DNA from 3 places in the Peribacillus sp. NJ11 genome. Region 3 is predicted to be linked to each of the others. Evidence: riboswitches for the same ligand, from Rfam matches in the RefSeq annotation. Region 3 holds a riboswitch; each other region holds the start of a gene.
The links. A riboswitch is a leader RNA that binds a small molecule or an ion and turns the genes downstream of it on or off. The one in region 3 is predicted to bind lysine.
Positions count from the first base shown of each region.

Region 1: another riboswitch for lysine. It lies ahead of QUF86_RS07665 (amino acid permease); the one in region 3 lies ahead of dapA (4-hydroxy-tetrahydrodipicolinate synthase).
Region 2: another riboswitch for lysine. It lies ahead of QUF86_RS13480 (aspartate kinase); the one in region 3 lies ahead of dapA (4-hydroxy-tetrahydrodipicolinate synthase).

Region 1 is NZ_JAUCFO010000001.1:1,571,576-1,574,861, reverse strand. It holds gene QUF86_RS07670 (LacI family DNA-binding transcriptional regulator) at 1-872, shown strand, start outside; lysine riboswitch at 1,118-1,302, shown strand; gene QUF86_RS07665 (amino acid permease) at 1,399-2,850, shown strand; gene QUF86_RS07660 (glycoside hydrolase family 13 protein) at 2,901-3,286, opposite strand, start outside.
Region 2 is NZ_JAUCFO010000001.1:2,734,746-2,738,031, forward strand. It holds gene uvrC (excinuclease ABC subunit UvrC) at 1-849, shown strand, start outside; lysine riboswitch at 911-1,087, shown strand; gene QUF86_RS13480 (aspartate kinase) at 1,177-2,409, shown strand; gene QUF86_RS13485 (YslB family protein) at 2,471-2,944, opposite strand.
Region 3 is NZ_JAUCFO010000003.1:110,369-113,654, forward strand. It holds gene dapA (4-hydroxy-tetrahydrodipicolinate synthase) at 461-1,357, opposite strand; lysine riboswitch at 1,493-1,671, opposite strand; gene QUF86_RS28490 (hypothetical protein) at 2,051-2,179, shown strand; gene QUF86_RS28865 (IS3 family transposase) at 2,179-2,316, shown strand; gene QUF86_RS28495 (ROK family transcriptional regulator) at 2,693-3,286, opposite strand, start outside.

The DNA.
Region 1 (3,286 bases), on a different contig from region 3:
AAAAAAGAGCGAGCGTTTTACAAGCCATTGACCGTTTGAATTATTCGAGAAACATCAACGCCATCCATCTTTCTAAAGGCAAAACAAATCTTATCGGCATCATCATCCCCTTCACCAATCACCCATATTACGGGGCAATCGTTAACGGAATTTCTAAACAGGCGAATGCAATCGGCTGTCATCTAGTCATCTTTCAGACCCATTACGAAAGAGAGAAAGAAATCCAGGCTTTGAATATGCTGCAAATGAAGCAACTCGATGGCATTATCGTTTGTTCAAGAATTTCGGAAATGAAAATCCTCTTGGAGTATCAAAAATATGGACCGATTATCTTATGTGAAGATACAGCCCAGGCTGAATTTTCATCCATCAGCGTTGATCATTATGCAGCTTTCTCCTGTGCCCTTGAATACGTGATTGCTAAAGGTTATCAGAAAATTGGATACAGTCTTGGCCGTAAAAAGAGCAGAAACAGTTCTCTCCGCACAAAGGCTTTTAACGATATCATGAGTAAACATCAACTTATAAACAATAAAGATTGGCTGTTTGAAGGCAGTTATCACATCAAAGACGGTGAACAATTGTTTCAGGATTGGAATTCGATGGTGAATAAACCTGAGGCCATCATCATCACTAATGATGACACGGCGGCAGGCTTCATTCTAACAGCTAAGAAATCTGGCATGAGGGTACCTGAAGATGTGGCCATTCTCGGCTTCAATAATGATAGCCTGAGTGAAATGCTCGAAATCACGACCATTTCCTTACCGCTGGAATGGATTGGGAAAATGGCAGTTGATCTATTCGAGAATCCTGAGGTGGTCAAACATGTAAAACTGGAATACGCCCTTATAAAAAGAAGGAGCGTTTAATAACGCTAAGAATAGCTTTACTTTTGTATCATCAAATCTTCCAGACTTTTTTGAACTAGGAAAAAATAACCACATAAAATAATCATTGCGATATCCATGAGATTATTTTATAATTTTGATATAGTAAAGTTTACTCAATTACTAGCAATCTATTAGCTATTGCATGAATTTCATGAGTATAATCGTCCGTCGTCAATTACAAGATGGCGCAACGATTTAAGAAAATTGAATACTTCCTCATTTACCGATGAGTTAGAGGCTGCAGCTTATAAAAGTAAAACGGACGAGATTCTGGAAAATTAAAGACTCCGTTTGAAAGGATAAGTTGCCGAAGTTTGGGTATATTCCATGTATACCTTGGCTGGCGGTGTTTTCGAACAGGAACATCACTGTCACGTTTTTTCTAAAAGCGTGGGGAGCTATCTTCGGAAGGATAAACGGGTTTATTATAAACAGCCGTCGATCTTTTTCGACTGCTGTTTTTTTATTTTTCGTTCCCTTCCAATAAAAAGGAGTGTAACATCAATTGGCAAATTCACAACAAGCATCAAGCCCTACTGAATTGAAAAGGAGCCTGAAAGCGCGGCACTTGATGATGATTTCATTAGGTGGAACGATTGGAACAGGTTTATTTTTAGCAAGTGGCGGTGCCATTCATTCAGCCGGACCCGGCGGTGCCTTGGTGGCATACGCGATCATCGGCATCATGGTTTATTACTTAATGACAAGTCTTGCAGAAATGGCAGCGTTCATGCCAGTGGCCGGTTCGTTCCGTGTCTATGCATCCAAATTCGTCGATCCGTCTTTCGGTTTTGCGATTGGATGGAACTACTGGTATAACTGGGCAATCACCATTGCCGCTGAATTAGCAGCCGTTGTCTTAATTATGAAGTTCTGGTTCCCGGATAGTCCTTCCTTTATCTGGAGTGCCATTGCGTTAATCACAATGTTTCTTATCAATTACATGTCCGTTAAAGGTTTTGGGGAAACGGAATTCTGGTTTGCCATGATCAAAGTCGTGACGGTCGTCATATTCTTGATCACTGGTGTTTTGATCATCCTCGGAATCATGGGTGGGAAAGACCCAATTGGTTTTTCCAATTTCACAATGGGCGAAGGTCCCTTTAACGGGGGGTTCTTCACGATTCTAGGCGTATTCATGGCAGCTGGCTTTTCTTTCCAAGGAACGGAATTGCTTGGAGTGACGGCTGGTGAAAGTGAGGATCCGGAAAAAAATATCCCTAAAGCGATCAGATCCGTTTTCTGGCGCATCATCTTATTCTATATCCTTGCAATTTTTGTAATTGGAATGATCATACCGTTTACGGATTCACGTTTATTGAGTGAAGATGTTGCCGTAAGTCCATTCACGCTTGTATTTGAACGTGCGGGCCTTGCATTTGCCGCATCCATCATGAACGCGATCATTTTATCATCCGTACTCTCTGCCGGTAACTCTGGCATGTACGCTTCAACCCGTATGCTATGGGACTTGGCACGTGATGGGAAAGCACCGAAATTCCTTGGCAAGTTAGATAAAAGAGGAGTACCAGTGAATGCACTTATCGTGACTTCCTTAGTTGGCTGCGTTGCATTCTTAGCTTCATTTTTCGGAGATGGTGTTGTTTATATCTGGTTATTGAATGCTTCAGGCATGGCCGGATTCGTCACCTGGGTCGGGATTGCGATTGCCCATTATCGGTTCCGCAAAGCCTACGTAGCTCAAGGCCTTGATATGAATGCTTTACCATACCGGGCCAAAGGCTTCCCATTCGGACCTATATTCGCACTTGTCCTTTGTATCATCATTATCATTGGACAAGGCTATCAAGCCTTCAGTAGCAATGGGATCGATTGGAATTCAATGTTCGTTTCCTACATTGGCTTGATTCTATTTTTCGTCCTATGGTTCGGCTATAAAATTAAGCATAAAACGAAAATCATTCCCCTTGAGGAATGTGACCTTAAATCAAAATAATACGTAAAAGGACCTGCTCTTCTCTAAACGGGGAAGAACAGGTCCTTTTTTCATTTCAAATGATAAACACGACATTCATATGGACGCAGAGGTTTGGTGGAGATTCCTTCTTCTTCCTGATCATAATTACCGATCAGCCTTGTAGCAGAATATGCATGCAGCTCTTCAGGCAAAGAATAGGAGGCCGGCTCCTCTTTAAAGTTGCATAGCACTAGCAGCTTTTCTTCTTCCAACGTTCTCGTATAGGCAAATATTCGTTCATCATCTGGACAGAGCAGTTCAAAACGGCCATAAACGACGATTTCATGATCCTTGCGTATTTGGATAAGCCTTTTATAAAAATGAAAAATGGAATTCGGATCATTGTAGGCTTTTTCCGCATTGATCTCGGGAAAATTGGGATTAACCTTAATCCAAGGACTCCCATTTGTGAATC
Region 2 (3,286 bases), on a different contig from region 3:
CCTGAGTCAGTGGATGCCGAAATGGCCGAGGGGCTCCTTGGTGTCAAAACGATTCACCCGAAACGGGGATCGAAAAAAGACATGCTTAAATTAGCGAATAAAAATGCCTCCATCGCCCTTCAGGAAAAATTCTCCTTGATTGAACGGGATGAAGAAAGAACCATCAATGCGGTGGAAAACCTCGGGAACCAATTAGGCATCTACACCCCGCACCGAATTGAAGCTTTCGATAACTCCAATATTCAGGGAAGTGACCCTGTTTCCGCTTTAGTCGTGTTCATTGATGGGAAACCGGAAAAAAGGGAGTACCGTAAATATAAGATCAAGACGGTCCAGGGACCTGATGATTATGAATCGATGCGTGAAGTGGTCAGAAGAAGGTATTCACGAGTATTGAAAGAAGGGCTGCCACTTCCGGACTTAATCATCATCGATGGTGGAAAGGGCCATGTGGAAGCCGTTCGGGATATATTGGAGAATGAATTGGGCCTTGATATTCCACTATCAGGTCTCATAAAGGATGAAAAGCATAGGACCTCGCAGTTGATGATTGGAAATCCGCTTGAACTCGTACCACTTGATTCACGTAGCCAGGAATTTTACTTATTGCAAAGAATTCAGGATGAGGTGCATAGGTTCGCGATTACGTTTCATCGCCAGCTACGCGGGAAAAATGCGGTTCACTCCCAGCTAGATGATATTCCAGGTGTTGGGGAAAAGCGAAGGAAGCAATTGTTAAGGCATTTTGGGTCATTGAAGAAAATCAAAGAGGCAACGGCCGAGGAAATTATGGAAGCGGGCATGCCAAAAGGGGTAGCCGAGGGAATCGTAAGAAAATTACAAGAATAATCTTGCTACCGACTATTCCCTATGCTATGATTAAAAAGAATTTTTAACTAGACAACTTAAAAGTGCTGATAGAGGTGCGGAATTCAAGAGTAAAAACCTGGAGAAGTATGAGCTTCCATGAAAGGTTTTGAAAGGGGATGACGCCGAAGGAAGACAAGACTCATACCTTGTTTTTCTGGTCTGACATTTAATAAATGGCGGATTGTCAGGGTTAATACCCTGGAGAGCTATCTCACTGTGTTTACAGTATTAGATATGTGATCACAGCAATGAGATATTTCTCATTGCTTTTTTTATTGCCTAAAAAGGTAGAGAGGGTGCATTAGGATGGCATTAATCGTTCAAAAATTCGGCGGAACATCCGTCGGAAGCGTAGAAAAAATCAAAAATGTTGCCAATCGGGTAATCGAGGAAGTGGAGAATGGAAATGGTGTGGTAGTCGTTGTTTCAGCTATGGGGAAAACCACAGATCAATTGGTTTCCATGGCCCAAGATATTTCCGGAACCCCGAGCAAGAGGGAAATGGATATGCTATTGACGACGGGGGAACAAATCACGATATCCCTGTTAACGATGGCATTGATTGAAAAAGGACATGAAGCCATTTCGTACACAGGCTGGCAGGCAGGTATGCAAACGGAATCCGTTCATGGGAATGCCAGGATTTTAAACATCGATGCTACAAGGATTCAAGCCCAGCTCCAGGAAAAGAAAATTGTGGTCGTAGCCGGTTTCCAGGGGAGCGATGCAAATGGGGAAATCACTACCTTAGGGCGGGGTGGTTCCGATACGACGGCGGTTGCCATCGCTGCAGCGCTGAATGCGGATAGATGCGATATTTATACGGATGTAACGGGTGTTTTCACTACGGATCCACGCTACATAAAAGGTGCGCGAAAACTTCAATCCATTTCTTACGATGAGATGCTGGAACTAGCAAACCTGGGGGCGGGCGTCCTACATCCAAGGGCTGTCGAATATGCAAAGAATTATCAAATCCCGCTTGAAGTCCGTTCGAGCATGGAGAGAGAATCAGGAACGATCATAGAGGAGGAAGCAACTATGGAAGAAAACTTAATTGTACGGGGCATTGCTTTTGAAGACAGTATTACTAGGGTCACAATTTATGGTTTGCCCCAATCACTTGGTGCATTATCCACAATTTTCACGACACTTGCGAAAAACCGGATTAATGTGGACATCATCATTCAAAGCATGACTGCCGAGGATACGACCAATCTATCATTTTCCACAAAAAGTGAAGATACGGAAGCGGCATTGATCGTGCTGGAAAACAATAAAGAACGATTGGCATTCGACCGAATCGAAACGGAGGGTGGGTTGGCCAAAGTGTCCATCGTCGGATCTGGTATGGTATCCAATCCAGGAGTGGCTGCCGAGATGTTTGAAGTGATGGCCAATACAGGCATCCAAGTGAAAATGGTCAGCACATCGGAAATTAAAGTCTCGACTGTCGTCAATGAAAAGGAAATGGTGAAGGCGGTCGAATCTCTTCATGAAGCATTTAAACTTGGGCAGCATGCAAATGTGCTAGCTTGAGTGTAAGGAGTCCAATAAAAAAACAGACTTCCGGTAAAAAGGGTAAGTCTGTTTTAAGGGCTTAATAGATTGGATCTCTGGGATCCCATTGGATGGTGAATATCACTTTTTTTGCGCGGCGTTTGATTTCTTCCGTTGATTCGCTGAGGAATTTTTTTTGCAGTGTAAACTGCTCGGCAAGGAAACCGGCTTCAAGTTGGAAGTGACAATCAGGGTGTAAATCCAGGCGGCGGCTGATTATTTCACCCGTCAGGGATAATTCCATCTCGTGTTTCGTATACTTCATGATTTCCAGATTGCCCCATCCAGCGCTCTGGAAAAATTCAATCACTTCCTGATCGCCATTCAATGGGAATTTTCTTGCTAATTGTTTACCTGCCCAATAGAGGATTTGATTAGAGTCTTTTCCGAGAATATCGTTCAATAGAACTTCTCTGATTAATTCGTATCCGAAAGCTGGAACTTGGAATTCTTCAGTTTGAATTTCTTCAGCTTGAATCTCTTCTTCTATCGCAGCAGCAATATTTTTTTTCATAGTTTATCGCCTCTTTCTGTAAATCTATTATAAACGTATTTCTTTTGCAAATTATACTGTTTTTTATTTATTTAAATAACAATTGGGAAAAAATGAGAAATTATACCGAGATATTAATAGTTAAATTTGAAATTTCTTCAAAATATCATCTTGACAAACAAAAAATATCCAATTTAATCCAATAAAATCTATTCTGAAAAAGAGATTTCTTGTATCCGTTTTCTTGACGCACATAGAAGTCAGGAGTAAAATGGACATGTCACATAATTGTAAAGGAAGTATAGAGGAGTTTTTTTGACTCTATACTGTATTTTCACGCGGAGATAAAAGGTAGCCACCAGT
Region 3 (3,286 bases):
GCTTAAAAAAGCTATCAAAAGAAGAAATCTATTTTTGTAATGTACCATAAACCTCGTTAGAATATACGCCTATATTTTAATTTGCCTACAGTGCTTTGAATTATTTATAACTTAAAGAAGATTTTTTTTGGTGTCCTATTGCTGAAACTTCCGGGGGATTTTTGGGACCTACTGGGCTAGCGTCGGGATGCTCTATCCGTTGTACAAATTGTTGGAAAACGCGGTGAATTAAAGGTCAGGCTATATAATTAATGTTGGTTCAGTTGACGAAATAATATCTTTAACCTTATTATCTCTAGCTATCTCTAACTATTTCTACTAGCTTTTAACCCTGAGTCGTGCATCGATTAGAAAGCAGAGCAGTGCACTTCTTTCGGAGTTGCACTGCTTTTTAAAATTTCTCCAGTTTATATGATTATTAATTAGAAAATCTGTATTAAAGACTCGCTATATGAATCATTTATTTATTTAACAAAATTGCTTCTACGTTACTAGGGTGTAGAGCTATTTGTAGTGCTCTTTTTTCTTCATAGTTTAAAGGGACCAATGGTAAGCGGACACCTCCCACATTTAAACCCCGCATATTTAATGCTGATTTTACCGGTGCTGGGCTTGGTGCAGCAAATAATGCTTTCATAATTGGAAGAAGGTTACGATGTGTAGTAGCGGCACCATGGACATCACCATTTTTAAAGCTATTGATCATTTCTTGCATTTCATTACCAATTATGTGTGAAGAAACCGAAACAATGCCTGTTCCACCGATGGCTAAAACCGGTAATGTTAACCCATCGTCGCCGCTGTACAATGTAAAATCACTAGTTGTTTTGCTTATGATTTGTGCCATGGCATCTAAGTCACCACTTGCTTCTTTTACTGCCACAATATTGTTAATTTTTGAGAGACTAACAATCGTCTCTACTGACATGTTTACAACACTCCGTCCTGGGATATTATAAAGCATTACCGGTAATGATGTTGATTGGGCAATAGCATTAAAGTGCTGAAATAATCCTTCTTGAGACGGCTTGTTATAGTAGGGGGTAACGAGCATTATTCCGTCAACGCCTGCTGCCTCTGCTTGCCGTGTTAAGCTGATAGAAGCTTTCGTGTTATTTGAGCCAGTTCCAGCTATGACTGGAACTCTTCCATTAACAACTTCTACAACAATTTTGAATAAATCTACTTTCTCCTCTGCAGTTAATGTAGGAGACTCTCCAGTTGTACCAGCTATAACTAATCCATCAGAACCATTAGCAATTAAATAATTTACTAAAGTTCTCGTAGCATTAAAATCAACCTCATTATTATGATCAAACGGGGTAACCATTGCGGTTAAAACTTGGCCAAAATTCATAACTTCACACCCTTTTGTATAATTTTTTAAAAAAATTCAGAGGTGGTTAGGGCCATTCAGGAATAAACGCAAAAAAGCAACAACGAGGATTCGCTGCTGCAGTAGAAACAATATTTATCAAAAAAATGTTTCCGCGCGTAAGATAGCCCTCCATATAGTTTCCTATATGACAGTCCTGTATTTATTCAATAGCAGAACCAGCTTCAAGAACATGAGATTCTTTCCGCTTCGGCAAATTCCCCTTTCCACAATAGTCATAGGATCTCATTCTCCTCAAAATGTGTACTAATGGTCTTTGCTCCTCTATCCTCACTTCAAAAAGTATGAAGTAAGAAAATATTTAATTGACTGTAATATAACAAGTAATCCTTTCTATTGCAAGGTCAATTTTGAAGTTTTTTTTAAGAATACATGGATAACGATGGAAAAGGCTACAGTATTGGGGTGGATTCATCTTTTTTAGTTATTATGTAAACTCAATATAATAGTTTTATAAAACAAATTGTATGAATTAGTTTCCTCAGGATAAACCTTTTTAAGTCAACCGTATAAGTTACTTTTTATTCTCCCTATACTTCAATACTAAGAAAATACATGTATTTTTACTTTTTTCCGCGTTTATCGAATTTGATAGTTTCTCACTTGCGAAAGAACTTATGTTCGTATACGTGGTTAAAAAGGGAGGTCCCCCTGATGACTATTCATGACCGAGGAATTCTAAAGTGGCAGGCAGCCTTGATTTTACCTGAACATAAAGCTTTTCAAAAGAAAATGATCGAAGATTATTTTAGACAAGAAAAACACGTTCTGATAATGCGGTAATAGAATCTTTCCATGCCAGTCTCAAAACAGGAGAATTTCTGAGAGTTAAATTCCATTTCCTTGGCAATGAGGAGGTAAAATTAAGGATCGAAAGATATTTAAATTATTATAATAAGGACCGACTACAAAAAAATTAGACTACCTTAGCCCCATACAATATGGTTTTAAGGCAGCCTAAACTTGGAGTTTTATATGTTTCTCAAACTGCTAGGTCAGTTCAGAACCTTGCCGTTTATTTGTAACAAAATAGGATATAAGAGGCCCTCACCTAAAATAGGGGAGTATTTGTGGTACTTCCTACACTGATTGCCACTAAAAATTTCCTTTGTTGTTGTTATAGTTCCAAGCTCCGTTATTTATTAATATATAAAATTTATTTTTGCCACAAAGTTTCTCGAAATAAAATTCTCGAAATGTTAGGGGCACCTCACTAGAGTAAAATCAATAACTATTATAAAGAATGATGAGCTTTTAAATAGTTTTGAGTGGGAGGAGCAAAGGCAAGCGAAATATTTAAACTTCTTGCAATTCACCTTTAATAAAATTCTCAACCGCAAAGGCAGAAACACCTAACGCAACAGAGTATATGGAGAGCTTAGAAAAATCAATTTGTAAGTCTTCTTGATGGAACGGGAGTGTATGGTTATCGATTGTTTTTTTAATTGGTTTCTCTAGCCATTCCTTTGCCATTGCAAGACGATTCCCAATAATAATTTGTTCAGGGTTGAATGTATTAATGATGTTGCTAATCCCGAATCCTAAATAACAACCAATTTGATGAAATACCTGAAGGGCTGCTTCATTTTTTTCTGCAGCTGATTTTATTACTGACTCTAGGGTTGTTCCAGTTCCTGTAGCTTCCTTCAGTAAGGCATTTTCAGATGCATAAGCCTCCCAACAGCCTTTGCTGCCACAAGTACAGGGTTTTCCATTCATTTGAATAATCATATGACCCAATTCACCAGAATATCCATTTAATCCTTGATACAATTCCCTATTTAAAATGATACCAACCCCAATTCCAATACCGGCACTTACATAAATGATATTTTGATAGTCTTGACCAACCCCAAATTGCTTTTCCGCATATGCACCAGCATTTGCTTC